Regions from separate parts of the Streptomyces sp. NPDC051018 genome, predicted to be linked through region 1. Evidence: riboswitches for the same ligand, from Rfam matches in the RefSeq annotation. Region 1 holds a riboswitch; each other region holds the start of a gene.

Region 1 (7,637 bases):
GACGTATCTGGGCCTGCGCAACAGCGATATCCAGGACCGGATCGCCGAAGCGGTCTCCGGAGCGCCCGTCGTCGCGCGCCTCGAAACCCTCGATCTGTCGATGGGCACCCTGAGCGACGAGGGCGCCGAGGCCCTGCTCAACGGACAGCCGCTGACGCATCTGCGGAAGCTCGACCTCCACCACCACTTCCTGGACGGGCCGATGGTGGAGAGGTTGACGGCCGCCTTCAAGGAGACGGGTGTGGAGGTGGACCTCGACGACCCGCAACTGGCCGAGAGCCTCGATGACGGGTGGGACCACCGCTACACCGCCGTGGCGGAGTGAGCCCATGACCGGGACGCGTTCCTCCACCGGCCCCTGCTTCGCGGTGGTCGGCAATCCGGCCAACCGCCGTGTCGCCCTCTTCCGGGACGCGGCCCGCGCGGCGGGGCTGCCCGCCGTGCGCGTGGTGCCCTGGATCGAGGTGCTGCGGGGCCGGGCGGAGTTCCGTCCCGGTGAGCGGGTGCGTCTGGACTCCCCGGGCGAGGACCCCGAGGTCGACCGGGAGCTGCGGGGCGTCGACGATCCGGCCAGGGTCGAGGGAACGGCCCGCTGGTACGACAGGTTCACCTCGGCCGTACGGGAGGTGTCGTCGGCCGTCGCCGCGGCCGGCGCGGTTGCGCTGGACGACCCGGACGAGCTGGCGGTGCTGTTCGACAAACGGCTCTGTCACGACGTGCTGCGCCGGGCCGGGGTCCCGGTGCCCGATTCACCGACTTCGGGCACCGGCGCTCCGGCGGTGCGCGGCTGGGACGACATCCGCGCGATCCAGGAGGCCACCGGGCTGCGCCGGGTGTTCGTCAAGCTCGCGCACGGCTCCTCGGCCTCGGGGGTGCTCGCCGTCGAGACCGCGAGCCGCGGCCGGGTGCAGGCGGCCACCTCGGTCGAGCGCGACGCGCACGGGCGGCTGTACAACTCGCTGCGGGTCCGCCGCTATACGGACGAGCGCGAGGTGGCGTCCATCGTGGACACCCTCGCGCCGGACGGTCTGCATATCGAGCGCTGGCTGCCCAAGGCGTCCCAGGGCGGACGGACCGCCGATCTGCGTGTCGTGGTCACCGCGGGCCGGACCACCCACGCGGTCGTCAGGACGAGCCGCTCCCCCATGACCAATCTCCATCTCGGGGGCACGCGCGGCGATCTGGCCCTGGCCCGCACCGCGCTCGACACGGCGGGCGTGGGCTGGGCCGAGGTACCGCGGATCTCCGAGCGGGCCGCGGCCTGCTTCCCCCGGTCCCTGAGGGTGGGCGTCGATCTGCTGCCCGGCACCGGCTGGCGGCGCCTGGCCGTCGGCGAGGTCAACGCCTTCGGCGATCTGCTGCCGGGGCTCACCGGCCTGCCGGGCGGCGCGGCGGAGGACCAGGACACCTATGCGGCCCAGATCGCCGCCGTACGCGCGCAGGAAAGGCGGCAGGACACCACTGTCCCCGGCCCGCGGTCGGGCTGTCCCGGCGGGGGCACCGGACCGGGGCCGCACCCGGCCGTACCGCACAGAACAGGGAACCACCGTGCAGACGCCTGACACCTTCACCCGTCCCGGCCCGGGCGGAGACGACCGGGACCGGGAGAGCCGGGCCGACCCTGACCGGGACGGCCCGGCCGGGGGCGAGCGTGTTCCGGGCGCCCCGGTGGACCCGGACATGAACGAGGTCGTGGGCAGCGACGATCTGCTGCTCGTCACGCTGGACACCCTGCGGTACGACGTCGCGGCCGAGCTGGCGGCGGCGGGCCGGATCCCTCACCTCGCCCGCCACATCCCCGGCGGCGTCTGGCAGAAGCGGCACGCGCCCGGCAGCTTCACGTACGCCTCCCACCAGGCTCTGTTCGCGGGCTTTCTGCCGACGCCCGCCGCGCCGGGCCCCCATCCCCGGCTGTTCGCCGCCCGGTTCGCGGGCAGCGAGACGACCGCGGGCCGGACCTTCGTCTTCGACACCCCCGATCTGGTCTCGGGTCTCGCCGCGGCGGGCTACCACACGGTGTGCATCGGCGGGGTGGGCTTCTTCAACAAGCGGGGACCGCTCGGTTCCGTACTGCCGGGCATGTTCCGGGAGAGCCACTGGGAGCCCGGGTTCGGGGTCACGTCCCCCACCTCGTTCGAGGCGCAGGTGGCCCGGGCCGAGCAGGTCGTCGCCGCGCTCCCCCACGGCCGCCGGCTGTTCCTGTTCGTCAATGTGCCCTCGCTGCACCAGCCCAACTGGTTCCATCTCCCGGGCGCGACCCGCGAGGCGGGGGACTCCAAGGAGACCCACGCCGCCGCACTGGAGTATGTCGACCGCCATATGGGGCGGCTGTTCGACGCGGCCCGCAGCCGCCGTCGCTGCTTCGCGATCGTCTGCTCCGACCACGGCACCGCCTACGGCGACGACGGCTACACCGGTCATCGGCTGGGCCATGAGTCCGTATGGACCGTCCCGTACGCCCACTTCTTCCTGGAGGCGGGCACACCCGCGTCGGCAGCACCACCCGTGCCACCCACACCCCCCGATGCACACAGACCACACAGACCATCGGCGCACACCGCGTCAACCGAGTCACACCAGCCACCTGTGTCACCCGAGCACGATGAGGCGCACCCATGAGCACCCCGGCACACCACCCGCGCCCGTATCAGAGCTATGTCTACGCCTATCCGCACAAGACGGCCTACCGTCCGCTCCGCCCCCGCCCCGCACTGCGCGATCTGTGGGCGCCGGAGCCCAAGGACGCGCTCTCGCTCTATCTGCACATCCCGTTCTGCGAGGTCCGCTGCGGTTTCTGCAATCTCTTCACCAGGATCGGCGCGCCCGGGGAGCTGGCCACCCGCTATCTCGACGCCCTCGACCGGCAGGCGACCGCGGTACGGGACGCGCTCGGCGACGGCGGACCGGTGCGCTTCGCGGCGGCGGCCTTCGGCGGCGGCACCCCCACATTTCTGACGGCCGACGAGCTCGACCGGCTCTGTGATATCGCCGAGAAGCGGATGGGCGCGGATCTCACCGCCGTCCCGCTCTCCGTCGAGACATCGCCGTCCACCGCGACGGCGGACCGGCTCGCCGTGCTCACCGAGCGCGGCACCACCCGGATCAGCATCGGCGTACAGAGCTTTGTCGATGAAGAGGCCAAGGCCGCGGTCCGCCCTCAGCGGCGATCCGAGGTCGACTCCGCCCTCGGGCGCATCCGTGCGGCCGGAGTGCCCGTCCTGAACATCGACCTGATCTACGGGATCGACGGCCAGACCCCGCAGAGCTGGCGGTACTCCCTGGACGCCGCGCTCGCCTGGCAGCCCGAGGAGCTGTATCTCTACCCGCTGTACATCCGGCCGCTGACGGGTCTCGGCCGGACCGGGCCCGGGAGCGACGCGGCCTGGGACGACCAGCGGCTGCGGCTGTACCGCCTGGGGCGTGACCATCTGCTGGCCCACGGCTATGACCAGGTGTCGATGCGGATGTTCCGCCGCCGGGACGCCGGGGACACGGGCGGCACAGGCGCGGCGAGCGGCGCGGGGGCCACGGTCGCCGTAAGCGGCTCCCCGGTCTCCGGTACCCCCGCGCGTGGTGCGATGACCATCGGTCCGGGTACGCGTACCCCCGGCCCGGGCGCGGTGCCGGGCGGGACGGCCGCCGGGCACGGTCCGGCGCTCGCGGGGCACGGCGACGCCGATGACTACGCCTGCCAGACCGACGGCATGATCGGCCTCGGCTGCGGCGCCCGCTCCTACACCTCGCGCCTCCACTACTCCTTCGACTACGCCGTCCGGATGCCCGGGATACGCACGATCATCGACGACTACACGGAGACCGAGGACTTCGCCCACGCGGAGGTCGGGCTCGCGGTGGACGAGGGCGAGGCGCGCCGCCGCCATCTGCTTCAGTCGCTGCTCCAGGCCGAGGGAATGGAGACGGCGGGCTACCGGGAGCGTTTCGGCGGCGACCCCGGTGACGACTTCGGACCCGAGCTGGCGCGGTTCGCCGCACTGGGCTGGCTCGACGCGGACGCACCGCCCGGCCGGCTGAGGCTCAGCGCCGAGGGGCTGGCGTATTCGGACGCGCTGGGACCGGAGCTGTTCTCCCCCGCCGTGCGCGCCGCGATGGCCGCGTACGAGCCGAAGTGAGGACGGCACCGTGGATCTGACCGTCCTGTACCGGGGGCCGCTGGCCTCCTGCGACTACGACTGTCCGTACTGTCCGTTCGCCAAGCGGCGCGACTCCCCCGCACAGCTGCGCGCCGACCGGGCGGCCCTGGAGCGGTTCGCCGCCTGGGTGTCGGCGGGGACCGGTGACCGGCTCTCGGTGCTGTTCACACCCTGGGGCGAGGGCCTGGTCCGTTCCTGGTACCGGCGCACTCTGGTCGAGCTGTCCCGGCTGCCGCAGGTGCGGCGGGTGGCGATCCAGACCAATCTCAGCTGCCGCACGGACTGGCTCGCGGACGCCGATCCCGGGACGCTCGCGCTCTGGTGCACCTACCACCCCGGGCAGACCCCGTACGAGAGGTTCCTCGGCAAGTGCCGTGAGCTGACCGGGCTGGGCATCCGCTTCAGTGTCGGTGTGGTCGGGCTGCCCGAGCATCTGGAGCACGCCCGCCGGCTCCGCGCCGGACTTCCCTCTCAGGTCTACCTCTGGGTGAACGCCGCGGAAGGCCACCGGTACACGGACCCGGAAGCCGCGGAGTGGACCGCGCTCGATCCCCTGTTCCCGTACAGCCGCCATCCGCACCGCTCGGCCGGTCTCCCCTGCCGGACGGGCGAGTCGGTCGTCTCGGTGGACGGCGACGGCACCGTGCGCCGCTGCCACTTCGTCCCCGCCGAACTGGGCAATCTGTACGACGGCTCGTACCGGACCGCGCTGCGCCCGCGCGCCTGCCCGCTCGCCGTCTGCGACTGCCACATCGGTTATGTGCATCTGGAGGCGCTCCCGCTGTACGACGTCTTCGCGGGCGGCGTACTGGAACGCGTCCCCGCCGCCCGGCCCGGGGGCCTGACGGTGTGGTGATCCCGCTCGGCCCACCCGCCGGACCGGATCACCGAAGCGGGAGCACGCCGCAACCCCCCGTGCCACCGCCGGGCGGCACGAGGGGTTGCGGGCGTTGGTACGAACGTCAGAGAGAGACGCCGTGCTGGCGCAGATAGGCCACCGGGTCGATGTCGGAGCCGTAGCCGGGGCCGGTGCGGACCTCGAAGTGCAGGTGCGGGCCGGTGGAGTTGCCGGTGGAGCCGGCGAGCCCGATCTGCTGTCCACCGCTCACGCTCTGGCCCGCGGAGACGGAGAGCGAGGAGAGGTGGGCGTACTGGGAGTAGTTGCCGTCGGCGTGCTTGATGACGACCTCGTTGCCGTACGAGCCGCTCCAGCCGGCGGAGACGACGGTGCCGGGGCCGATGGACCGGATGCTGGTACCGGTGGAGGCGGTGAAGTCGACACCGGTGTGGTAGCCGCTGGACCACATGGAGCCCGAGGCGCGGTACGGGGTGCTGACGTTGGCGGACGCGACCGGGGTGGTGTAGCCGCCGCCGGCCTGGGGAGCGCTCGGCTCGGGGGTGCTCTGCGCGGCGTCGTCGTCGGTGGCCTCGACCGAGCCGGCCGACGCGGACGTGTTGGAGGCGGTCTCCTTCGGGGCGGCCGGGGCCGGGGCGCTCTCACGGGCGTCGTCACGCGAGGCGCGGGGCTCCGAGCGGGTCTCGGACTTCGCCGGGGCGTCGCTCTTGGCCTTGGCCTTGGCGCCGAGGGTCAGCTCCAGGCCGGGGTGGATCAGCGAGGGGTTCTCACCGACGGCCTCGCGATTGTCGGCGTAGAGCTTCTGCCAGCCGCCGCTGAGGTTGTGGTCCGCGGCGATCTTGGACAGATAGTCGCCCGCCACCACGCGGTAGGTCACGGGAGCGGCGGCGGACTGCTGGGCCACCGGGGCGGCGGGGACGGCGGCGACGGTCGCGGGGGCCGACTGCTCCGCCGCCTGGGCGCCGCTCGCACCCATCAGCGGAAGGGCGATGGCCGCGCCACCGGTACCGGCGGCGACGAAGCCACGGGTGAGGGGGCTGGACGTAATTCGGCGGTGCTTACCCTTTTTGGGCATGACGCATTCCTCTCCGGCGCCTGCGGGGTGAGCTGTCGGGTTAGGGCTGGAGATGCCCGGCCGCGCGGCAGCGCGACTTCACCCCAAGCCGTCCGGAACTCCGGGATCGGCGTACTACCTGGGTCCCCCGCTCCTGCCACGCGTGGGTGGGTGGGAATTCCGGACGGCGGCAGGATTAGGCGTTCCGTCCGAACTGCCGTGACCGTAGACCGGCCGCGCCGAAGGGAACAAGCCGAGCCTTTTCCCGATCCGTGACACGGATCTTTCCGGCGCGGAATACCCGGTCACCCTCTGTCTACCCGGCTCCGCCAACTCCCCTTGGGCGGCCGAATTCCTCTTTCCCGATCCGGCCACACACCGTCACGAATATGATCCTGCTCACGAGCGGAACCATCTCCCCTACAGACAGGGCACGTTATACCTAAGGGTTCAATTCGGACATGATGACCAGAAGCCCCTATAGGCCATGGCGGCCACGCCCGGCCGTTCAACTTCCCGTCACTTTTCGGGCGATACCGTCGGCAACAAGTCGCCTGCCGTTCAGCCGGACGTCATGAGCACCCCTCCCTGAGGCACACCCACGAATCCTGATCACGCCGGAGGCGCCTCCGGCGATTCCGGTCGCGACTCCGCTCCGAATGGCCGCTAAATTTTTTCCGCGCCAGCCCATCCGGCTCCCATGACGCGGCGCCTGAAGGGCATTCACCTGCGGCAGAGGCGTCGGCCAGAACGGCCCATTCCCCCACCAGGAGAACTCCTCCTCCAGTTCGCCATCCGAACTTCACCACGGGAACACGCACTTCGGAAAGCAGCGAACCCCCGACCACCCCGGGGCGATGTCCGGCCCCGGAGCGGGACACCCATCGCCACCGCGGGCTCACACCCCAGGGGCCCGCCACGACCCACCCTCCGGCCCACGACCCGCCGGCAACGGCACGGCCGCCCTGTGACCGATAGAGAGGGCCGCCACGAGCCCGGCCGCGACCCCCGGACCCGACCCCCGACCGAGCACCACCGCCCCCACAGCCCAGAAATCAATACAATTCAACATAATCACTCAGCATCGGACATGGATCAAGGCACCGGGCACGCTCCCACCAGGAAGGACAAAGTAATTGCCCGAAGAACCCATGTCGTATCGTCGAGAACACGCCACAGTCGGCGACCGGCGCCGACGGCAGTGACCCTCAGGAGCCTTTGTGACGCAGCAGCTGCCGCAGGTCCCGTCGACCGAGCCGGAACTGACCGGGGTACGCAATTTCCGCGATGTCGGCGGGCTCCCGACCGTGGACGGCAGGACGGTGCGGCACGGGCGGCTCTTCCGCAGCGGTCATCTCGCCGACGCGACGGCGAGTGACGCGTCCTTCCTCTCCGGGCTGGGGCTGCACACGATCTTCGACTTCCGCAATGCCGCCGATATGCGGCTGGAGGGCCCGGACGTGGCACTGCCGGGCGTACGGAACCTGAATCTGCCGCTCAGCGATCCGGCCGACGGCGCGGAGTTCTGGACGATGGTCCGCGAGGGTGACCTCGACCAGCTGCGGACGATCCTGGC
Region 2 (7,637 bases), on a different contig from region 1:
AGCCGGGAGCGCACCGGAGCTGCTGCCCGAGCCCGCGGGCACGATCGGCCAGTGGCTGCCGCCCGGCGCGGGCACGCAACTGCTGCGCTCGGTGGCGTTCTTCGACGGGCACGGCGCGGACGGCGCACTGCTCACACTCGTCCTGTGGTCGGCTCTGGGACTCGCCGCCGTGCTTCTGGGGGGCCGCCGGAGGGCTCCCGAGAGCGCCGGGGTGCTCCGGAACACCACCCCGGCCCCGGTCGGCTGAGCCCAAAGGACAGGCCCGACACCCGCCGACGGCCGTGCGGCCGTCGGCGGGTGTCGGGCCTCCGCCCGTGTACGGCTCCGCTGTACGGGTGCCCTCGTCGCCCCTCGCACGGAACCCCCGTACGACGCGGTCGATCCGTTCGTCCGGCTCCGCACGGGCTCGCGTCACCGGACACCCGCAGGCCGCTCCCCGGCTCACTCGCCGGTCGGTTCACGACAGCCCATGGGACAGACGGCCGATTCAGCGGCTCGGAGCCGCCCCAGGACGTCAGGGGCAGGTTTCCTCGAGCTTCACCGTGCCGAAGTTCAGCTCGGTGTCGACCGACACGACGCTGCCCGCCTTCGGATCCTGGCTGCACACCTTCCAGTTGCGGTCCCAGACCTGGTTGCGCCCCTCACCCGTGCTGTCGTGCGAGGTCATCAGGTAGAAGCCCGTCTCCTGGGCCGAGTCCTGGGCCGCCTGGAGGCCCATGCCGATGAAGTTGGGCAGGGGCTTTCTCTCCGGCTTCTTCGCGGTGTCGCCGACGGGCTTCGCCGTGACCGTCCTGGTGACCGTGGGTCCGGGCGGCGCTTTGGCCCCCGCCGCGGCCGGCGCGGTGACCGTGGCGGTCGCGGTGGCGGTCGGCGCGGCCCCGGCGTCGCCCGCCTTCTGGGTACCGCCGTTCCCCGCCGCGCCGATGCCGATACCGATGAGGAAGAGGAAGGCGCCCGCGGGGACGATCACACGCTTGCGCGCCCATCCCGGCCGCTTCCCGGGCGCCGGGCCCCCTGCCTGCCGCTGCCCCCACTGCCCCGTCGGTTGCCCATGCGGCTGCTGACCCCAGCTCACGTATCCCCCCAAAGGATGATTGCCGAAGGCCCGACCGTAGTGGTGCCGATTCCCCTCCGGCGGGACGTACTTTCCGGTAGTGACGCAGTTGTGATCAATCGGCCGGGACGCCGTATTGCTCCACCCCGGGCGGCCGCGCCCGTCACGACAGAACATGCCCTGACCATGGATTTCCCCCGCACAGCCACTCGCCGGCCGTGCGACCGCGCCGCGGACGCACGGGAGCCCCCACACCGCCGGGGCGAGAGCGAGGTCCACGCGGCCACGCACGGCGGGGCGTTGAGGATTCTCGACGGCGAATACGCCAAAAGGGAGCATTCCGGACGGCACTTCCATCGGATCCCGCCCGTCGGCGGAATCGGTGGCAACTGTCAACCGCTGGTTGAGTACCAGTAATGGTCCCCCAATTGATGTAGTCGCTTCCCGGCGAGCGGCTACGGTCGAGTTGCGCATGCCAACCGGCAAGCAAGCGGAGCGCCTTGCTCCTTCGCTGGTACGGGCCTCCTCGGCCGTCGAGTTCCGATGCCTGTAGACGGCACGTCCACCCGAACAGCCCATTCGTGTTGAAACTCACATATCGCCGTTTTGGCTCGGAATTCCGCCTCGCCGTAGGTCAAGATCCCTGGGACGACAAGCCCCCGTCACCTCGGCGGGGCGGTCCGGACGGACGCCGAGTCCTGCCGCTGTTCCGGACGACTGGTCGACAGGAGTGCTTCGGCAGGAGTGGAGGACCCGAGCATTACGGGACAGCCGGAACCGTCCGGATCCGTTCCTCGGGGTGAAGCCGCGCCAGCGCGGCCGGGCACCTTCGTCCGCCCGAACCCGACAGGTCATCCTTCACAGGCGGCTGACGAAGGGTTGCGCATGAGTGCGCAGATGAACGTCCCGTTTCTGATCAGCCGGGCGGGCGCCGTTTCGGCCCTGACCCTCGCCGCGCTCGGCGGCTCCCTGCTCGTGCCGGGCGGCACGTCCGAGGCACAAGCGGCCACGGCACACGCGGGGAAGGCGCTCAAGATCGCGGCGTCGAAGAAGGGGGCCCCGTACAAGTACGGCGCCGTGGGCCCCTCGCGCTTCGACTGCTCGGGCCTCACGCTCTACTCGTACAAGAAGGCGGGCAAGAAGCTGCCACGGACCGCCCAGCAGCAGTACAACTCGACCCGCAAGGTCTCGGCATCCAGCCGGCAGGTGGGGGATCTGGTCTTCTTCCACTCGGGCAAGAGGGTCTACCACGTGGGCATCTACGCCGGAAAGGGAAAGATCTGGCACTCCCCCAAGACGGGGTCGTGGGTGAAGCTGGACAAGATCTGGAGCAAGAGCGTCTGGTACGGACGGGTGCGCTGACCGTCTGCCGTCAGCAGCCGTAAGCCGGTCGCCGGGTGTCCCCGGTGGCCGGCGTACCGGCGTGAACGCGCCGTTTTCGAAAGGGCTCCCGGCAGGTGCCCCGGCCTCCCCGGGCCCGGGACACACGGCGTCCCGGGGGCTCGGCGCACTGCGCCGCCCGCCCCTTCGGCCGCGCGGCGGGAACCCGGCCCCGGGATGCGCGCCGCGCTGCTCCCTGCGCCCAGCCGACAGCCGGACCACCCGGCCGGGTGATCAGTTCCGTACGGCCGCGGTCCACGGCAGGGCGATCCAGACGGTCTTGCCGCCCTCGGGGGTGGGGGTGACCGAGAGCCGTCCGCCCGACTGCGCGGTGAGGCTGCGGATGATGACCATCCCCCGCCCGTTGTCCTGCCGTACCGCCGCGGGCAGCCGCTGGGGCCAGCGCGGGTGACTGTCCGTCACCCCGATGCGCAGCTCCTCGTCCCGCTCCAGCGTCAGATCCACCGTGAAGGTGGGCGACTGGCCGAAGGTGTGCTGGACCGCATTGGTGGTGAGCTCCGAGACGATCAGCCGGACCGTGTCGACGGTCTCGCTGCCGGCGGGCAGACCCCACTCGGATACGACGTCGGTGACATACCTCCGTGCCACCGACACCGAAGCGGGATCGCTCGGCAGAGTGATGGATGCTTCCTGTTGATCTGCCATGGCGACGCTGTCCCTTTCCCACCGCGGCCGTGCTCCGACTTCGTAGCGGATGGAGTGCGCTGGGCGGCCACGGATTGCGCTTCGCGCCAGACTGCCACTCATCGCGCCGCCGCGAGTGGTGATCCACCAAGATATGCATATATCTGTCGCCCAAAGCGGTGAACTCTGCCGCGCGAAACCGCGTTTGGACCCACACTCACAACTCTGTCCGACGGTCCGGCGCGACCGGCCGTAAGGCCGGCGCCGGACCGTGGATCAACCGAGCGGAAGGAATCCCCGATGCAGCACGGCCCCGCGGTGCGCCGCCGCAAACTGGGCGAAGAACTCCGCAAGCTGCGCCATGCGGCGGGGCTGACCAGCCGCAGCGCCGGGGCGCTGGCCGGCTGGCACCAGTCGAAGGTGAGCCGGATCGAGACCGGCGCCAGCGGTGTCAAGGCCACCGATGTCCGGCTGCTCCTCGATGTGTACGAGGTCGACGACCCCCGTCTGCGGACGCTGCTGGAGACACTCGCGGGCGCGGCAGGCGGCTCGGGCACGCCCTGGTGGTACGCGTACCGGGGGCTGCTGCCGCCCGAGTACCGCGACTTCATCTCCCTGGAGGCCCAGGCGTGCTCGGTGCGCACGCTGGAGACCTCGGTGGTGCCGGGGCTGCTCCAGACCCCGGCGTACGCGCGGGCGGTGACCCGGGCGACGCTGGAGGATCTGCCGGAGGCGACCGTCGAATCGCTGGCGGAGGTGCGGATCACCCGGCAGGCGGTGCTGCGCGCGAGGGATCCGCTGAAGCTCCGGGTCGTCCTCGACGAGGCGGCGCTGCGACGGCAGGTCGGGGGGCCGCGGGTGATGCGGGAGCAGCTGAGGGAGCTGGTCCGCTCGGCCCGGCTTCCGCATGTACGGCTCCAGGTGCTGCCGTTCTCCGTCGGCGCTTATGTCGGACTCGCCAGCTCTTTCGTTATCTTCTCCTTTCCGAACACTTCTGATCTGGATGTGGTCGTTCTTGACCACTTGACGAGTAGCCTCCATCTGGAGCGGGCAGAAGACCGTGAGGTGTACAGCGCCGCCTTCACGACCATGCAGGCGCGTGCCCTGTCCGCGGTGGATTCCCTGGATCTCATCGCCACGCTCATGGATGACGCTTAGGGAGGCTCCATGTCCGATCGCCTCGCGCACATCGACCCCGCACTCGCCCGTGTATCCGCCGACTCCGCAGCCGCCGCCCCGGCGCACGTCTCTCCCGCAACACCGGGCCCGGTGTCCGCCCCTCACCCGTACGGCGCCCCCGTGAACCACGACAGCGTCTTAATGTGGCGGCGCAGCAGCCGCAGCACCGGCATGAACAACTGCGTCGAGGCGGCCAGGCTCCCCGACGACACCCTGGCCGTACGGGACTCCAAGAAGGTGTCCCGGCGGCCGCTGCGCTTCTCGCCGCGGGCCTGGGACCGCTTTGTGATCGCGGTCGGCGCGGGGAGCGTCAGCTGACCGGCGCGGCCCCGCTGAGAGCCCCGGTGAAGGCCCCGGGCGGAGCCGTCCGCACCACGGTCGCGACCGCCCACCGGGCCTGACGGTCGGTCACATCGGCGCGGGCCGTCAGCCGGAGCCGTGAGACCCCGTCCGGCACCGACGGCGGACGGAAGCAGCCGACTGCCAGTCCCTGTGACCGGCAGTCGGCGGCCCAGCGCACGGCGGCCTCGGGCGACGGCGCCCTGACGGAGACCACGGCGGCGTCCGGGCGTACGGCCGTCAGCCCCCGCGATGTCAGCAGGGTGTGCAGGGTCGCGGCCACCGTGCGCACACGGGCCGCCCGTTCGGGTTCCCGGCCCAGCAGGCGCAGCGCGGCCAGAGCGGCGCCCGCGGCGGCGGGGGCGAGACCCGTGTCGAAGATGAACGTCCGGGCGGCGTTGACCAGATGGTCGATGACCGGGGCCGGTCCGAGGACCGCGCCGCCCTGGCTGCCGAGGGACTTGGAGAGGGTGAGCATCGCGACCGTCCCGGGGGCGCCCGCGAGCCCGGCGGCGCTCAGGGCGCCGCGTCCGCCGTCGCCGAGGACACCGAAGCCGTGCGCGTCGTCCACGACCAGCGCGGCCCCCGCCCGGCGGCAGATCTCCGCGAGGCGGGGCAGCGGCGCGGCGTCGCCGTCGACCGAGAACACCGAGTCGGTGACGGCGAGCGCCCGCCGTCCGGGGTGCGCGGCGAGGGTCCCCCGCACGGCGTCGAGGTCGGCGTGCGGGGCGATCACGGTCTCGGCGCGGGAGAGCCGGCAGCCGTCGACGATCGAGGCGTGGTTGGCCGCGTCCGAGACGATCAGCGAGCCCCGCGCGGACAGCGCGGTCATCACGGCGAGATTGGCCGCGTATCCGGACGACAGGACGAGCGCGGCCTCGAAGCCGGTGAAGACGGCGAGTTCGCGTTCCAGTTCGGCGTGGAGTTCGGTGCTGCCCGTGACCAGCCGGGAGCCGGTGGCCCCCGCGCCCCAGCACCGGGCCGCCCGGGCCGCTGCCCCGGTGATCTCCGGGTGGCGGCTCAGACCGAGGTAGTCGTTGCCCGCGAGGTCCAGCAGATCCGCCTCGGCGGGGCGCGGGCGGAGCGTACGCACCAGTCCGGCGCGCTCACGGCGACCGGACTCCTCGTGGAGCCATGCGAAGGGATCCTGGGTCATCGTGGTCCGGTCCTCGTACGGCCCTTTCGTCGGGGCCTTTTGTAGGCAGCCCACAGACACTAACCGGGGGCGCACCGGGAACGGGTGTGGTCATACACACACTTCGCCGAGGCTCTCTTGTGAGGTTCCGACTTTCCCAGGACGAGTGCCGTACGCCAGGATCGGCGCCATGGACCTTCTGAGCACGCTGGTGGAGAAGGGGCTGCGGCGCGAGCTGCCGACCCGTGAAGAGGCGCTCGCCGTACTGGCGACCTCCGACGACGACCTGCTCGATGTGGTGGCGGCGGCCGGCAGGGTACGCCGCCAGTGGTTCGGCCGCCGGGTGAAACTCAACTATCTGGTCAATCTGAAGTCGGGGCTCTGCCCGGAGGACTGCTCCTACTGCTCCCAGCGGCTCGGCTCCAAGGCGGAGATCCTCAAGTACACCTGGCTGGGGCCCGAAGAGGCATCGCGGGTGGCGGCCGCGGGGGTCGCGGGCGGCGCCAAGCGCGTCTGTCTGGTGGCGAGCGGACGCGGACCCACGGACCGGGACGTCGACCGGGTCTCCCGGACCATCGAGGCGATCAAGGAGCAGAACGAGGGCGTCGAGGTGTGCGCCTGTCTCGGTCTGCTCTCCCAGGGGCAGGCGGAGCGGCTGCGGGAAGCGGGCGCGGACGCGTACAACCACAATCTCAATACGTCCGAGGGGACGTACGGGGACATCACCACCACCCACACCTACGCCGACCGGGTGGACACGGTGCACCAGGCGCAGGCGGCGGGACTGTCGGCCTGCTCCGGACTGATCGCGGGCATGGGCGAGAAGGACGAGGACCTGGTCGACGTGGTCTTCTCGCTGCGCGAGCTGGACCCCGACTCGGTTCCGGTGAACTTTCTGATCCCCATCGAGGGAACGCCGCTGGCGAAGGAGTGGAACCTCACCCCCCAGCGCTGTCTGCGGATCCTCGCGATGGTGCGGTTCGTCTGCCCGGATGTGGAGGTCCGGCTCGCGGGCGGTCGCGAGGTCCAGCTGCGCTCGCTCCAGCCGCTCGCGCTGCACCTCGTCAACTCGATCTTCCTCGGGGACTATCTGACGAGTGAGGGCCAGGCGGCCCAGACGGATCTGGACATGATCGCGGACGCGGGCTTCGAGGTGGAGGGCGCGGGTACGACGACGCTGCCGGAGCACCGGGCGGGCGGCGGCTGCGGCGGGGGCGCGGTCTGCGCCGACGGACCGCCCGGCGCCTCCGGGCAGGCTCCGGCCGGTGCCCGTCCGGACCTGGTGGCGGTACGCCGCCGGGGCGCGGGCACGGATACGGCACCCAATGCCTGAACTGTCCGTCCCGGAGTTGGTGGCACTGGACCGGGCCCATGTCTGGCATCCGTACGGGCCGATGCCCGGCCGCAGTGATCCGCTGGTCGTGGAGTCGGCGTCCGGGGTACGGCTGCGGCTGGCCGGACCCGTCCACGGCCGGCGCGAACTGATCGACGGCATGTCGTCCTGGTGGTCCGCGATCCACGGCTACAACCACCCCGTCCTCAACGAGGCGGCACGCGGCCAGCTGGACCGGATGAGCCATGTGATGTTCGGCGGGCTCACCCATGAGCCCGCCGTCCGGCTGGCGACCCGGCTGGTCGAGATCACCCCCGGGCCCCTGCGCCATGTCTTCCTCAGCGACTCCGGGTCGGTCTCCGTCGAGGTGGCCGTCAAGATGTGCCTCCAGTACTGGCGGTCCGTCGGCCGTCCGGCGAAGCAGCGCCTGCTGACCTGGCGCGGCGGGTACCACGGCGACACCTGGCAGCCCATGGCGGTGTGCGACCCCGACGGCGGGATGCACGGCCTGTGGACGGGTGTCCTCCCCCGCCAGATCTTCGCGGACGCACCGCCCGCACGGTACGAGGAGC
Region 3 (7,637 bases), on a different contig from region 1:
ATGGCGGCTCGCTCCCCGGCCCGGTTGGGGCGAACCTGGAGGGGGCGCGGTACCGGGCCGCTGCCGCGCGGGCGGACCGGGGAGGAGTGCACCCTTGGCGGACGTGGAGCAGCGCAGTGGATTCGGCGCCCGCCGCTTCCTCCGCGTACTGCCGGTGCTGATGATCGTCGGCGGGGTGACCCATGACCTGCTGGCGCCGGAGAACTTCACCGGCGTGCCGCTGTTCGCCGCGGCCCCGCTGGTCGCGGCCCCCTTCTTCTCCTGGACCAACACCCTGCTGACCGGGATCACGGCGTCCCTCGCGGAGCTGTCGCTGCATCTGTACGACAAGACGCTCACGCAGTCCGCCGGATACACCGAGCTGACCACCGTGGTCACCGTCTCGCTGCTCGCCTTACTGATCAACCGGGTCGTGCGCCGCAGCGGGCAGCGGCTCGCCTCGGCGCGGGTCATCGCCGAGGCCGCGCAGCGCGCCGTGCTGCCCACGCCCGCCGAGGAGATCGGCGGGCTCCAGATCGCCGCGCGGTACGAGGCCGCGCTCGCCGACGCCTTCATCGGGGGCGACCTCTACGCCGTGCAGGACACTCCGCACGGTGTGCGGCTGGTGGTGGGGGACGTACGGGGGAAGGGGCTGGGGGCCGTTGAGACGGTGGCCGTGATCATCGGCGCATTCAGGGAGGCGGCCGAGCAGGAGAGTTCGCTGGAGGGTGTGGCCGAGCGACTGGAACGAGCGCTCGTCCGTGAGGCCAAGAGGCGGGGCAGCCTGGACACGTTCGAGGGGTTCGCCACCGCCGTACTCGCGGAGATCCCACGGGGGCGGGGCGCCGTACGCCTGGTGAACAGGGGTCATCCCGAGCCGCTGATGCTGCACGGTGACGGTCTGCTGGAGGAGCTGGCGCCGCGTGAGCCCGCGCTGCCGCTCGGCATGGGCGAGCTGGGGGAGTGGCCGGACCGGGCCGAGGAGTATCCCCTGCCGGCGGGATCCACCCTGCTGATCTACACGGACGGGCTCTCCGAGGCAAGAAACGCGGCCGGGGTCTTCTACGAGCCCGGCATCCGGCTGGCCGGCCGGATTTTTCCCGGCCCGGGGGAGCTGCTGGACGCCCTGGTCGAGGATGTACGCCGGCATACGGGCGGCGGCGCCACGGACGACATGGCGATGCTGGCCCTCACCCGGGCGGGTGAACGGCAGCCGACACGCCGGAGAACGGTGTCGGTTGTCCCACAGCCGGGAGCGCCGGACGGTCTCCGGTGATGAGGGGCGGGCAACGCCTCGATGAAACTGTTCTCATCCCGGCCCCCGTACTGCGGGTAGTGAAGTACGGCCTTCTGTTCGGCATGTGATGAACCATCAGCGATGTGATGTCGGCCGAGTGGGCATCAAGTCGCCCGACTCCGGTCGCTTGTGTCCCGGTTGGTCCGGCGCCCGGTCACGAGCGATCCACCGGAACGGCTTGGAATCCGGTCCCCGTGTCTATTAACGTTCGATAACGCAGCGCGGTTGTCCCAGCCGTCGTCAGGACGGCGCCGTGCGCGTGCGCCGAATCCCGCAAGGGAACCGGGGAACCACCTTTTGGGGTGAATCGGGCGCCTTCGCACCCTGCGGAGGAACTCGTAGGAGACCTTCCTGCTCCGAACCCGTCAGCTAACCCGGTAGGCGAGAAGGAAGGAAAGGAGAACGCCTCAGTGGCGTCCAACAGTCCTGCCCCGGAGGCACCCGCCAGGTCCGGTGTCTTCAGCCGAGAAGGGGCCGAACGGTCCTTCGGAGAGTGGAACCCCACGGCGGACTCAGTCCGTCCGGTGCGTGGCCGCCACCGTGTCATGAAGCAGCGGGGCGGAATCGCCCGCAGCTCCACGGTGCTCGGTGTCGGGGTGATCGCGGCGGTCGGCGCGGGTGGTATCGCCACCGCGCAGAACAAGCCCGCGGTCTCCATCTCCCTCCCCGACGGCTTCGCGGAGAACCTGCCCGACGGCCTGAAGCCGTCCGAGGACTCCGGTGGCGGTGACGGTGACGCCGGCACCGCGCTCGCCGCGATGGGCACCATCGGCGGCAGCGCTGCCGAGGCCACCGAGGGCGCCGGGACGAGTGACCAGGCCCAGGGCGCCGGTGAGGCCCTGCGCTCCCGCATCCTTCAGCAGGCCGAGCAGCAGCAGTCCCAGGCGGACGCGGAGAAGAAGGCCGCGGAGGAGAGGGCCGCGGCCGAGAAGGCCGCCGCCGAGGCGAGGAAGGCGGAGGCCAAGGCCAGGGCCGAGGCGGAGGCCAAGAAGAAGAAGGCCGAGGCGGAGGCGAAGGCCAAGGCGGAGGCCGAGCGTCTCGCCAAGCTCGCGAAGAGCTTCTCGCTGCCGACCTCCTCGTACACGATCACCTCCTCCTTCGGCCAGTCGGGCTCGCTCTGGTCCTCGGGCCAGCACACCGGCCTCGACTTCGCCGCCCCGACGGGCACCCCCGTCAAGGCCGTGACCAGCGGCACCATCAAGGCTGCGGGCTGGTCCGGGTCGTACGGCTACCGCATCGTGCTGGAGCTGAACGACGGTACGGAGGTGATGTACGCGCACCTGTCGTCCATCAACGCGAGCGCGGGCCAGAAGGTCGGCTCGGGCGAAACGATTGGCCGCGTCGGCGCGACCGGCAATGTGACCGGCGCCCATCTGCACCTCGAGGTCAAGACGCCCGGCGGGAGCACGATCGACCCGGCGTCCTGGCTGCGGAGCAAGGGCCTCACCCTCTGATCCGGCGGGAACTCTCCCTGCCCCGGTGACCGGGAGACACGTCCAGGGCGAGCCGTACCTGAGTCCCTTCCCGTGCTCGTCCCCATCCCTGTCCTCGTGCCTGCGTCCGTCCTCGTGCCTGTACTGTCGTCGGGTCCAGGCAGGGGACGGCGTAACGGACCCACTTCTGCGCGACCCGTACCGCCGAACCGAACGGATCGGTACGGAGTGCCCAACCGTCCGGACCACCTCGATGGCCCGGATCACCGAACTCCGGCAGCCCTGGCGCATACCCCCCGATGCCAGGGCTGCCGGTGCCGTACCCTCTCCCACTTCCGCCCCCTCGGCCGCTCCCGTACGAGCCGTGGGGGCACACCGGCTCAGATGCGGTACGGGTTGAACCCCTCGTAGTCGCGGTGCGGGGGCGGCACCCACACCCGTCCCGTCGCGCGGGCCGCGTAGGTCAGCGCCGGGCCCGCCATCCCCTTGCGCTGCCACATGTGGTGCAGCAGTTCCTGCTCCCGCTCGGTGAAGTCCGGGTCCGCGGCACCCCGCTCGGCCCGGTGGCGCAGAAACGCCAGCGAGGTCGCGAACCGCTGGTACTCCGCCACCGCGTGCGCCGCGCCCGGTCCGTGCGTACGCCGGGCGATCTCCCGCGCGGTCCTGCGGGCCTTCATGGACGACAGGGCCGGCGGCTCGTTGGGTGACAGCCAGCCGGCGGCCGCGTAGGCGGGCAGCTGGGCGGAGATCGTGCGCAGTTCGCGCTGCCGGGACCAGATCGTCAGCCAGGTGAGCAGTCCGAAGACGGGGACCATGAACACCCCGTACACCACATAGAAGCCCCAGGGGCCGAGCAGCGAGGCCGAGCCGTTCCACACCGCGTGCATGCCGATCGCCAGCACGAGTCCGGTGAGCGGCAGCGCGATCCGCCGCACCCGCGCGCGCCGCGCCGCCAGGGCGGCGAGACCGAAACCCAGACCGGTCAGCACCGTGAACAGCGGATGCGCGAACGGGGACATGACGATCCGTACGAAGAAGGTCGCCGCGGTGACCGAGGCGAAGCCCGACGAGCCCGTCTCCTGGTCCTCGTCGAACGCGGTGCCCAGATAGAGGATGTTCTCGGTGAAGGCGAAGCCGGTCGCGGTGAAACCGGCGATCACGACTCCGTCGACGAGGCCGGTGAAGTCCCGTCGCCGGAAGGTGAAGATCAGCAGGACCGCGGCGGCCTTCGCGCTCTCCTCCACGACGGGGGCGATCACGGTCGCCCCGAGAGCGTCCGCGCTGGTGGGGTCGGCGGTGGTGGTGGCTATCCAGCGGGTCGCGAACGTGTTCGCGATGATCGCGACGAGTGCCGCGGCGAACGCGCCCCAGGCGAACGCGAACACCAGATTGCGCCAGGGGCCCGGTTCGACCCGGTCCAGCCAGCGGAACACGGTGGCGAGCAGCGGTACGGGCAGGGTTGCGAGCGCGAGGCCGACGAGGAAGCCCTCCGTGCCCGTCTGCTCGCGTACGAGGGCGAGGATGACGAGTCCGGACAGCGCGAGCAGCACGATGAGGATCCCGGCCCGGACCGCCTTGTTGTGCCAGAACCGGGAGGCCCGGCGCGGTTTGTAACGCCAGCGGGCCTGTTCCGGCATCGCGGTGAACTGCGGCCGCGGGTCGAACGCGGGAACCGCGGGGTGCGCCGCCGCCCAGGGACCGGGTGAATCCGCCGCGTGGGGCGGCGGTCGGCCCGCCGGGCGCGGCGATGGATGCGGGGTCGACGGCTCGTACACCCGTCGACCCTAACGACAGGTACTGACACCTGGCGATGGCGCAGAGGACGGCCGGCGGTTGCGCGCCGGGAGTTCCGTGGACGGGCATGGCCGCGAGGCGCCCTGGCGGGACGGGGACGAGACACCTCGGACGGGGAGCCGCGGGCGGGGTTCGGGGCCGCCCCGGCAGGCCCGCACGGTTCGGCCGACGCACACCTGCCGACGCACACCTTCGCGGCGGCGCCGCGCACCCTCGGGGGCGGACGTCTAGGAAACGGCCCCGGGCGAGGGCTCGGCACGGCGGCGGAACAGCAGGTCACGCACCTGGTGCCCCTTGTCCAGCCCCTGCCCCTCGAAGCGGGTCAGCGGCCGGAAACCGGGGCGGGGGGCGAAACCGCCGTCCTCCCGGGTGTTCTCGAAGCAGGGGTGCGCGGAGAGGACCTCCAGCATCTGCTCGGCGTACGGCTCCCAGTCGGTCGCGCAGTGCACGACGGCGCCGGGCTTGAGATGCCGGGCGGCGAGCGTGAGGAACTCCGGCTGGATCAGGCGCCGCTTGTGGTGCCGCTTCTTGGGCCAGGGGTCGGGGAAGAAGACGCGCAGGCCGTCGAGCGAGTGGGGCGCGAGCATCTCCCGGAGCAGGATGATCGCGTCACCGTTGGCGACCCGGATGTTGGACAGGCCGTTCCGTTCCGCGAGACCGAGGAGATTGCCCTGGCCCGGTGTGTGCACATCGACGGCGAGGATTCCGGTCGCCGGGTCGTCCGCGGCCATACGGGCAGTGGCCTCCCCCATGCCGAAGCCGATCTCCAGCACGACGGGCAACCCGCCGAACATCGCGTCCAGATCGACGAGGCCCCGACCGTCGATGTCGAAGCCCCAGGTGCCCCACAACCGCTTGAGCGCGTCCTCCTGCCCCGCGGTCACCCGGCTCCGCCGTGGCTGGAAACTCCTGATCCGCCGCTCATGATGGGACCCCGCGGGATCGGCGGCGGGCCCTCCGGGGAAGCGGGGCTCGCTCCGGGGGCGCGGGGGAACGCCGGATTCGCGATCGGCGGCGTGGTTTCGAAGCACAGACACAATGCCCCGATTCTACGCCGCCCGGTCCCGGCCCCCGGGGGCCGACCGGAAGGGCCCACCCGGCCCGCCGGGACCAGGGGCAGTCAGGGCTGGGAACAGGCAGGACCAGGGGCAGTCAGGGCTGGGAACAGGCAGGACCAGGAGCAGTCAGGGCCGGCGACAAGCGGCCCCAGGACAGGCCGGTCAAGGACGAGCCGGTCAAGGACGAGCGGGCCGGGCGGCCGGGTCACCTCACCGCGAGCACCCGTCTCGCGATCTCCCGTCCGATCGGGAGGGACGCCGTCGCCGCCGGGGAGGGCGCGTTCAGGACGTGCACGATCCGTGGTGTCTCCCGGATCATGAAGTCGTCCACCAGGGTCCCGTCCCTCAGCACCGCCTGGGCACGGACCCCCGCCGCCACGGGCCTCAGCCCGGACTCCGTCACGGAGGGCAGCAGCCGCCGGACCGCCGCGGTGAAGGCGGGCTTGGACAGCGAGCGTCGCAGCTCACCCGCTCCGTACCGCCAGTGGCGCCGTGCGATCCGCCACGATCCCGGCCAGGTCAGGGTCGCCGCCAGCTCACCGGGCCGCACCACCGGCCAGCGGTAGCCCTCGCGGGCCAGGGCGGGCACCGCGTTCGGCCCCACATGGACCCCGCCGTCGATCCCGCGCGTGAGGTGGACGCCCAGGAAGGGGAACGCCGGATCCGGCACCGGATACACCAGCCCCCGTACCAGCGAGGGATCCGCCAGCTCGTAGTACTCCCCCCGGAAGGGCACGATCCGCATCCCGGGGTCGTCGCCCGCCAGCCGTGCCACGCGGTCGCAGTACAGCCCGGCGCAGTTCACCAGCGTCCGCGCCCTGAGCACCGTCCCCGCCGCCGTACGCACCGCGACTCCCCAGGGACGGCGGTCCACCGCGGTGACCTCCTCGCCGCAGCGGACCTCCGCCCCGGCGGCATCCGCCTCGATGGCCAGCCGCTCCGCGACCGCCCCGAAGTCGCACACCCCCGTCGTGGCGACCCGGATCGCGGCGAGGCCCCGCACCTGAGGCTCGTACTCCATGATCTGCGCGGGTCCCAGCTCCCGCACCGGGATCCCGTTCTCCCGGCCGCGCTGGACCAGGGCGTGCAGCCGGGGCAGCTCGTCCCGCCCGGTCGCGACGATCAGCTTGCCGGTGACCTGGTGCGGGATGCCGTACTCGGCGCAGAACTTCACCATCTCGGCCGCGCCCGTGACCGCGAACCGCGCCTTCAGCGACCCCGGGCGGTAGTAGATCCCGCTGTGGATCACCCCGCTGTTCCGCCCGGTCTGGTGGAGCGCCGTCGCCCGCTCCTTCTCCAGGACGATCACCCGGGTGCCCGGAGCTGCGCGCGTCAGCGCGTACGCCGTCGACAGGCCGACGATCCCGCCGCCGATCACCAGCACATCGCAGTCGAAGTACTGCCCGACCCGACCGCCCTGCCCGAACGCCATCACCGCGCCACCTCCCACCCCGATAGTGCACTGGCCCACTGACAATGGAGTTAAACCAGCCGAAACCGAAGTGAGAGTCGCGGGCCGGCGCGGCGGCCGGGCCGACCGGCACCGGCCTGAAACCCCGCACCAGGGTCCCAAACCCTGTCCGGGGCCGCAGGCACCGGCTCGAATCCGCGCACCCATGGGCCCCTGCGCCGGTCCGGGGCCCGCCGGCACCGGACCGCGGCCCCGTACCCGGGGGTCCCTTCGCCGGTACGGAGCCCGCGCCCCAGCGCCCGGCGCCGACGCGGGACCGGCCCGGGAGCCCGCGCCGGCCAGGGAGCCCGCGCCCTGGCGCCCCCCCCAGAGCCCCGGACGCGGTACGCCGTCGTACCCCCTCTACACCGGCGCCACCAGCAGTGGCCTCGCCCGTTCCCGCAGTTCCGCCACCCGGGGCTCGTCCCCGTACGGTTCGAGCCGGTGCAGCAGATCCCGTACGTACTCCGTGGTCCGCGCCGACGAGATCCGCCCGGCGACCTCCACCGCGCGCGTGCCCGCCGCGCAGGCCGCGTCCAGGTTCCCCGACTCCAGCTCGGCGACGGCGCCCACCACCAGCCGCAGGCCGTGCGAACGGACGAACTCCTCCGTCGGCCGCGAGAGCG
Region 4 (7,637 bases), on a different contig from region 1:
CGTACGCCTCGCCGACCAGCGGGGAGATCGTGGCGACCTTGCGGTCCTGGTCGATCGTGGTGACCCGTCCGGTGAGCACCTCCGCCTTCGGCAGCACGCGTCGCAACGGGACGACGACGTGCCGGGGGGAGATGCTGCCGGCGGCGGCTTCGGGGAGGAAGGGCTGGTACGTCATGTACGAGCGCGGGTCGACGACCGTGACGGTCGCCTCGCCGTAGCGCATCTTCTTCAGAATGCGCCGTGCCGCGTACAAGCCAACGTACCCACCGCCTACTACGAGGATCCTGGGACGCTCCGTGGTGCTCATGCCATCGAGTATCCACCCCCCTGATGGGGGGTGCTCGTGAGCCCCTTCACAAGGTGTCCGGGCACCTCTGCTACACTGCGCGACCCGCGTGATCGAGATCATGGAACCGGGGGGAACCACCGGCCCCGGCCGACCGTTGCACACCCCTCGTGAGCTGCCGCCTTGGGAGGTGTCCGGGCCTGGACCACCCGGCAGTTCTCCGCCTTCGGGCGGTGACCGCATCCGCCCGGCCCCCACTCCCCCGCACCCGGGGGCACCACCAGGAGAGCCTTTCGGCCTCATACCGCTCCCATCAGGCCCCTTTTCCTTGTGAAGAACTTCACGAAGTTGCTCACGGCTGTCTCATCACAGGCCGCATATATGCGACTTTCCGGTGCCGCCGAGCGGTTCCCGGAGGAGCTTGGGGCCGCGCCCGGGCTACCGCGCGATGGCCGGGCGACGACGGTCGGCGACCGGCGCGACGTCTCCCGCGGCATCTGAGGGCAACCGAGGACACCTGAGGGTCACCCGGCGTCCCGGGCGGCCTGCCAGACGATTCCGTCGAGGATGTCGTGCTCGCTGACGATCACTTCCGAGGCGCCGACGCGGTCCATGATCGCGAGCAGTACCAGCGCACCGGAGACGATGACGTCCACCCGCCCCGGGTGCATCACGGGGATCGCGGCGCGCTCCTCGTGCGTGGACGCGGCCAGGCTCCTGGTGATCTCCGCGACCGTGTCACGCGGGATACGGGAGTGGTGGATCGCCTCGGAGTCGTACGCGTCGAGCCCGAGCGCGATTCCGGCGACCGTGGTCACCGAACCCGCCAGACCCACCAGGGTGTCGGCGCCCCGCAGCGGAACGGTCTCCTCCGCGAGGTCCAGCGCCGCGTCGACGTCCGCGCGGACGGCCGCGAGTTCGGCGGCGGACGGGGGGTCGTGGCGGATGTGCCGCTCCGTCAGCCGTACACAGCCGATGTCCACGGAACGCGCGGCCTCCACATGCGCGCGCCCGATGACGAACTCCGTCGAGCCGCCGCCGATGTCCACGACCAGGCGCTCCTCATGACCGGGCAGTTCGCCGGTGGCTCCCGTGAACGAGAACTCCGCCTCCTGGTCGCCCGTGATGACCTCGGGCTCCACACCGAGGATGTCGAGCACACCCCGTACGAAGTCGTCCCTGTTCTCCGCGTCCCGGGAGGCGGAGGTCGCGACGAAGCGGAGGCGCTCGGCCCCGAGGCCCTTGATGATCTCCGCGTAGTCGCGGCACGCGGCGAAGGTGCGGTCCAAGGCGTCGGGGGCGAGCCGTCCCGTACGGTCGACCCCCTGTCCGAGCCGGACGATCGTCATCCGCCGGTCCAGCTCGACGAGGGTGCCGGTGGCGGGGTCGGCGTCGGCGACGAGGAGCCGGATGGAGTTGGTGCCACAGTCGATGGCGGCGACGCGGGTCATGTCTGGGTGTGCTCCTGTTGTCTCCGGGCGGGTCCTTCCCCCGCGCGTACGTCCCTGTCCTACCGTTCCCCCGTGGGGCCCGGGCCCCGGGCCGGGGGGTCCGTCCTCAAACGCCGGACGGGCTGGGATTCCCCACCTGCCCCCACGAGTGGGGCCCAGGCACCCGGGCCCGAAGTCCGTCCTCAAACGCCGGACGGGCTGGAGTGACGGCACCCGGGCGGGCAGGGGTGGTGACCCCAGCCCGTCAGGCAGTGCCCTCCATACCCGGGCGGGCCGGAGTCGCTTCCGCCCGGATACCCCCAAGGAGGCACCGACGGCGGGCAAACCCAGCCTCGCCGGCGATTGAGGCGCGGGGTTCGGGGCAGAGCCCCGACAGGCAACCCGGCGCCCCGCTGGACAGCCGAACCACAGGGCCACTCGCCGCCCAGCCAACCCAAGCCCCGCCGGCGATTGAGGCGCAGGGGTTCGGGGGCGGCGCACCCGAGGGGCGACCCGGCGCTAGGACGGCGGGCAGACGCAGGGGCCCTTCCGCCACCACTCCGGAAGCATCGCGATCGCCTCGTCGCCGAGCGGGTTCACCCCCGGCCCCGCCGCCAGAGCGTGGCCGACCAGGACGTGCAGGCACTTCACCCGGTCCGGCATCCCGCCCGCGCTGGGGAAACCCTCCAGCACCTCGATCGCGTCCCGCCGCGCGATGTAGTCCTCGTGCGCCGCCCGGTACGCCGCCGCCAGCTCGGGATCGTTCGCCAGGCGCTCGGTCATCTCCTTCATGACCCCGTTCGCCTCCAGCGTCCCGATCGCGGACGCGGCCCGCGGGCAGGTGAGGTAGTACAGCGTGGGGAAGGGCGTCCCGTCCGGCAGCCTCGGCGCCGTCTCGACGACGTCGGGCAGCCCGCACGGACAGCGGTGGGCGATCGCGCGCAGCCCGCGCGGAGGGCGGCCGAGCTGTTCCCGGAACGCCGCGATGTCCGCGTCCGTGGGCTCGGTCGGTTCGGTGGTGGGTGGAGGGGTTTCCATGCCTGCCTTGGATCTTGTTCTGTCCGGTGTGCCCGGCCGTGCCGGGATCGCCCGCCCCGGGGGGAGGGTCCGGCCGCGCCGGTACTCAGTCGCGGTCCGCGTTGTCGACGCCTTCCCAGACGTTCGAGTACCAGGGCCGGTCGGCCGACCCCTCGTCCGTGCGGCGCTTCTCCTCGGCCTCGGGGTCGATCATCGTGTACCCGGTCTCGCCGGGCAGCACATAGTGCAGATGTTCCCGGGCCAGCCGCCGGATGTACATCTCGTCCTGGAGGCGGGCCTTCTCGTCACGGAGCCGTTCGACCTGCTGTTCCGCCTCGGCCATACGGTCCCGCTGGTCGGCGATGTCGCCGCGCTGGGACACGTACTGCCGCATGGGGTACGCGAGCGCGACGACCAGCGAGCAGACGACCAGCACGAGGAACGCCGCACGGCCGGTGAGCCGGGAGCGGCGGGCCTGGCGCCGGGTCTGGGAGCGGTAGACACGGGCCGCGGTCTGCTCGCCGAGCAGCCTCAGCCTGGTCGCGGTGGAGAACCGGTCCCGGTCCTTCCCGGCCATCACTCGCCTCCCGTGTCCTTACGCGCGTACGTCCCCGGACACGGTACGGGACCGGGCCGGGGACGTACGAACGACTGGCAGGACCGGCGCCGGATCAGCCCTTGAAGCGGGGGAACGCGCTGCGCCCCGCGTAGACCGCCGCGTCGTCGAGGATCTCCTCGATGCGCAGCAGCTGGTTGTACTTGGCGACGCGCTCGGAGCGGGCCGGGGCGCCGGTCTTGATCTGGCCGCAGTTGGTGGCGACGGCGAGGTCGGCGATGGTGACGTCCTCGGTCTCACCGGAGCGGTGGGACATCATGCACTTGAAACCGTTGCGCTGGGCCAGCTCGACGGCGTCCAGGGTCTCGGTGAGCGAGCCGATCTGGTTGACCTTGACGAGGAGGGCGTTGGCGGCGCCGTCCTCGATGCCCCGGGCCAGGCGCTCCGGGTTGGTCACGAAGAGGTCGTCGCCGACAATCTGGACCTTGGAGCCGAGGCGCTCGGTGAGGACCTTCCAGCCCTCCCAGTCGTCCTCGAACAGCGGGTCCTCGATGGAGACCAGCGGGTAGGCCGCGGCCAGCTCCTCGTAGTACTCGGTCATCTCGGCGGCCGAGCGGGACTTGCCCTCGAACTCGTAGGCGCCGTCCTTGTAGAACTCGGACGCGGCGACGTCGAGCGCGAGCGCGATCTCCCTGCCGGGGGCGTACCCGGCTTCCTTGATCGCTTCGAGGATGAGGTCGAGCGCGGCGCGGTTGGAGTCGAGGTTCGGCGCGAAGCCGCCCTCGTCGCCGAGGCCGGTGGACAGGCCCTTCTGCTTCAGGACCTTCTTGAGGGTGTGGTAGACCTCGGTGCCCCAGCGCAGGGCCTCGGAGAAGGACTCCGCGCCGATCGGCGCGATCATGAACTCCTGGATGTCCACATTGGAGTCGGCGTGCGAGCCGCCGTTGAGGATGTTCATCATCGGAACGGGCAGCAGATGCGCGTTCGGGCCGCCGAGGTAGCGGAAGAGCGGCAGGTCGGACGCCTCGGACGCGGCGTGCGCCACGGCGAGGGAGACACCGAGGATGGCGTTGGCGCCGAGCGAGGACTTGTCCGGGGTGGCGTCCAGGTCGAACATCGCCTGGTCGATCAGGCGCTGCTCGGTGGCGTCGTAGCCGACCAGCTCCGGGCCGATCTGCTCGATGACGGCGAGGACGGCCTTCTCGACGCCCTTGCCCTGGTAACGGTCCTTGTCACCGTCGCGCAGCTCAAGGGCCTCGAACGCTCCGGTGGAGGCACCGGAGGGAACGGCGGCACGGCCGGTGCTTCCGTCGTCGAGGCCGACCTCGACCTCGACCGTGGGATTGCCTCGGGAGTCCAGGATTTCCCGGGCTACGACGACGTCGATGGACGGCACGAGCATCTCCTTCTGGGATGTGACGCTGGAAGTGCAGGGCCTCATCGGCCTTGCGGCACGAGCCTAACCGGCCGGGGGTCGTGGCCCTGTCGCTGCCCGCTCCCTGGGACGAAAAACGGCGTGAAGCGCGTCGGCGAGGGAGAAAAGGACGGGCGGACGGGTGATCACTACCCATCGGTAAGGCCCGTCGCGGGGGTACCGGGACCGCTCCGGGAGATGTACGCGGCGGGGGCGCGGGCATCCCGTCCGCCCGGCGGCTCGGGCGGATCACGGGAAAACCCCGGTCCGGCGCGTACGGGGGAAGCGCGTCGGACCGGGGTGCTCCGGTGCCCCGCCGGGGGCGGGTGCGTGCCGCGGACAGGTGCCGTGCCGCGGACAGGTGCCCCGCCGGGGGACGGGGCTCCGTGCTCCGGGCGGGTGCCTGTGCGGTCGGCGGATGCCGTGCGGAGTGCGGGGTCAGCTCAGGTGGAGCTGCTGGCCCGGGTAGATGACATCGGCGTCGTCCACGATGTCCTTGTTCAGCTCGAACAGCTTCTGCCAGCCGCCGTCGACGTTCTTCGCCTCGGCGATCTTGCTCAGGGTGTCGCCGGCCTTGACCTCGTACTCGCCGTCACCCTTCTGGAAGCCCTTGGCCTTGGCGGCGGGCTTCGGGGACTCCTGCTGCTGCGCCGGGGCGTGGGAGCGCTCGGAGCGGGTGGTCGGGGCCTCGGCGCGCTTCTGCGCGGGCTTCGACTGCTGGTGGGACTGGGACTGGGACTGCGACTGGGACTGCTGCGAGGAGCCGGAGCTGGAGGAGCCCGTGTACGCGGAGTTGGACAGGCCCACACCACAGCTCGGCCAGGCACCCTTGCCCTGGCCCGCGAGGACCTTCTCGGCGATCTCGATCTGCTGCGACTTGGACGCCTGGTGGGCGTTGGGGGCGTACGCGGTCCCGCCGAACGCGGCCCAGGTGGAGGACGAGAACTGGAGGCCGCCGTAGTAACCGTTGCCGGTGTTGATGGACCAGTTGCCGCCGGACTCGCACTGGGCGACCCGGTCCCACTCGGAGGCGGTGGCGGCGGAGGCGGAGGTGGCGCCGATCAGCGGTGCGGCGACGGCGGCACCGGTGATGCCGGCGAACGCGACGATCTTGGCGGCCTTGGACGGGCGGCGGTGCTTGCCCTTGCTGGAAAACAGCATGGAACGATCTCCTCACCGACGCCTGCGAGGTGAGCTGTCGGGTTCGGGCCAAGTGAGTTGCCCGGCCGCGCGTCCTGGCGCGCGGCTTCACCCCGAGCCGGGTGCCCGTCGTTCATCCTCGACGGACGGGTCCGGCACTTACCTTGGGTCCCCCGCTCCTGCCTTCGGCGCTCTGAGCGACGACTGTTCCCCCCGACCGACGGCAGGATTCGGCGTGACGGTCGACGGTGCCCGCGGTGGCGAGCGGTTCAGACCGTAGGCACACCTGTCCCGGATGTTCAAAGAGGCCCATCAGGGAAAAACCGCCCATCCCGCCACTGCCACAACCCGCGTTTCCGCAGGTCGAGTACGGAATGAAACATTCCGCCGGACGGGATGGGCCGGATTCGGCAAAGAGACCCATGTCTCACTTGCGCAGAATCGGACAAAGAGGTGTGAACCGGGGCGCGATTTCCGGGTGGATTCCCGCTACTCCGAGCCCAGTTCAAGGCTCTGACCGGGAAGGATGAGGTCCGGATCGGCGCCGACGGTCTCCCGGTTGGTCTCGTAGAGCGCGGGCCAGCCGCCCTCCAGCTTCTTCTCCTCCGCGATGGCCCAGAGGTTGTCGCCGGGCTTGACCGTGTAGGTGAGGGGCGGGACCTCCGCGGCGCCGGTACCGCCCGTCTGCTTCTGGTCGTTGGCGCCGGGGCGGGCCGCGGAGTCGCTCCGCGAGGCGCGATCGCCGTCCGTTCCACGGCTCTTGTCCGCACCACCCGGGCCGGTGGGCGCGGTGGGGTCGGCCGGGTCGGCGGAGGAGGAGCCGGTCGCCTCGGGCGCGGGCTCGGCGCCGGGCGTACCGCTGCCCGCGCTGCCGCCGCCGGGCGCGGCCGGGGCCGTCGCCCCCGGTGCGGGCGTCTTCTTTCCCGGTGCCTTCGCCCCGGGCGCCTTCTGCTCTCCGGGGGCCTTCTGCCCGGGAGCCGGGGTGCCGGAGGGAGCGCCGGACGGGGTACCGGAGGGTGCGGGCGCGGGCCCGGGGTCGACCGCCGCCCCCGTATCGGTGCCACCGGGCGCCAGCCCCGCGAGCGTGCCGCACGACGGCCACGCCTGGGGACCCTGCGCGGCAAGGACCTTCTCCGCGACGGCTATCTGCTGGGAGCGGCTGGCGAGATCGGGCCGGGCCGCGTACTCCGTACCGCCGAAGTCCTCCCAGACCTGCTGGGAGAACTGGAGTCCGCCGTAGTAGCCGTTGCCGGTGTTCGCGCTCCACAGGCCCGCGCTCTCGCACTCCGCGACCCGGTCCCACACCGCCCCGTCGACCGCGGACGCCGAGCCCGCGCCGAGGAGGGGGATCGCGATGGCGGATCCCGTCACCCCCGCGGCGACGACGATGGCAGGGGCCTGACGGGGACGGCGATGGCGACCATTTCCGGAGAGCATGCAGTTGCCTTTCACGTGACACCCGGGACGGGGGTGAAAGGTAGCGGCACCCGAACGTCTGTCACAAGTCGATGATGTGCAGATCACGCCCGAGTCACGGAATTGACTTTCCGTCAGTTGTATCGGTTCGCGAACTCCACGGGCAGGGTGCGCAGTCCACGCATGATCAGGCCGCCACGCCAGCGCAAATCCGCCGGATCCCCCGTCAGCCTCAGGTCGGGCAGCCGCCGCAGCAGGGTCGCGATCGCCGTCTGCCCCTCCAGCCGGGCCAGGGGCGCGCCCAGACAGTAGTGGATGCCGTGCCCGTATCCGAGGTGCTGATTGTCACTCCGGGAGAGGTCGAGGACATCGGGCCGG

What was found. Region 1 has a riboswitch for cyclic di-AMP ahead of ACIBCM_RS04375 (peptidoglycan DD-metalloendopeptidase family protein). Riboswitches for the same ligand answer to the same signal wherever they lie in the genome.
Region 2: it holds a riboswitch for cyclic di-AMP, as region 1 does, so the genes downstream of both, ACIBCM_RS24440 (C40 family peptidase) here and ACIBCM_RS04375 (peptidoglycan DD-metalloendopeptidase family protein) in region 1, are expected to answer to the same signal.
Region 3: it holds a riboswitch for cyclic di-AMP, as region 1 does, so the genes downstream of both, ACIBCM_RS32925 (M23 family metallopeptidase) here and ACIBCM_RS04375 (peptidoglycan DD-metalloendopeptidase family protein) in region 1, are expected to answer to the same signal.
Region 4: it holds a riboswitch for cyclic di-AMP, as region 1 does, so the genes downstream of both, ACIBCM_RS27345 (transglycosylase family protein) here and ACIBCM_RS04375 (peptidoglycan DD-metalloendopeptidase family protein) in region 1, are expected to answer to the same signal.

The regions. Positions count from the first base shown of each region.
Region 1 covers NZ_JBITFN010000002.1:118,133-125,769, reverse strand. Annotated here, with positions in the region: gene ACIBCM_RS04400 (STM4015 family protein) at 1-325, shown strand, start outside; gene ACIBCM_RS04395 (STM4014 family protein) at 330-1,562, shown strand; gene ACIBCM_RS04390 (STM4013/SEN3800 family hydrolase) at 1,681-2,619, shown strand; gene ACIBCM_RS04385 (STM4012 family radical SAM protein) at 2,616-4,130, shown strand; gene ACIBCM_RS04380 (STM4011 family radical SAM protein) at 4,141-5,007, shown strand; gene ACIBCM_RS04375 (peptidoglycan DD-metalloendopeptidase family protein) at 5,114-6,082, opposite strand; cyclic di-AMP (ydaO/yuaA leader) riboswitch at 6,087-6,241, opposite strand; gene ACIBCM_RS04370 (tyrosine-protein phosphatase) at 7,282-7,637, shown strand, end outside.
Region 2 covers NZ_JBITFN010000015.1:94,399-102,035, forward strand. Annotated here, with positions in the region: gene ACIBCM_RS24430 (ABC transporter permease) at 1-247, shown strand, start outside; gene ACIBCM_RS24435 (PASTA domain-containing protein) at 515-970, opposite strand; cyclic di-AMP (ydaO/yuaA leader) riboswitch at 1,776-1,936, shown strand; gene ACIBCM_RS24440 (C40 family peptidase) at 1,940-2,416, shown strand; gene ACIBCM_RS24445 (ATP-binding protein) at 2,669-3,100, opposite strand; gene ACIBCM_RS24450 (helix-turn-helix domain-containing protein) at 3,380-4,237, shown strand; gene ACIBCM_RS24455 (DUF397 domain-containing protein) at 4,400-4,576, shown strand; gene ACIBCM_RS24460 (8-amino-7-oxononanoate synthase) at 4,569-5,753, opposite strand; gene bioB (biotin synthase BioB) at 5,923-7,065, shown strand; gene ACIBCM_RS24470 (adenosylmethionine--8-amino-7-oxononanoate transaminase) at 7,058-7,637, shown strand, end outside.
Region 3 covers NZ_JBITFN010000030.1:55,430-63,066, forward strand. Annotated here, with positions in the region: gene ACIBCM_RS32920 (PP2C family protein-serine/threonine phosphatase) at 95-1,255, shown strand; cyclic di-AMP (ydaO/yuaA leader) riboswitch at 1,529-1,675, shown strand; gene ACIBCM_RS32925 (M23 family metallopeptidase) at 1,687-2,730, shown strand; gene ACIBCM_RS32930 (PrsW family intramembrane metalloprotease) at 3,090-4,346, opposite strand; gene trmB (tRNA (guanosine(46)-N7)-methyltransferase TrmB) at 4,731-5,540, opposite strand; gene lhgO (L-2-hydroxyglutarate oxidase) at 5,767-6,993, opposite strand; gene ACIBCM_RS32945 (MFS transporter) at 7,375-7,637, opposite strand, start outside.
Region 4 covers NZ_JBITFN010000019.1:9,853-17,489, forward strand. Annotated here, with positions in the region: gene ACIBCM_RS27320 (NAD(P)/FAD-dependent oxidoreductase) at 1-307, opposite strand, end outside; gene ACIBCM_RS27325 (exopolyphosphatase) at 811-1,737, opposite strand; gene ACIBCM_RS27330 (DUF501 domain-containing protein) at 2,236-2,754, opposite strand; gene ACIBCM_RS27335 (septum formation initiator family protein) at 2,840-3,310, opposite strand; gene eno (phosphopyruvate hydratase) at 3,405-4,691, opposite strand; gene ACIBCM_RS27345 (transglycosylase family protein) at 5,142-5,864, opposite strand; cyclic di-AMP (ydaO/yuaA leader) riboswitch at 5,869-6,044, opposite strand; gene ACIBCM_RS27350 (transglycosylase family protein) at 6,333-7,280, opposite strand; gene ACIBCM_RS27355 (cytochrome P450) at 7,394-7,637, opposite strand, start outside.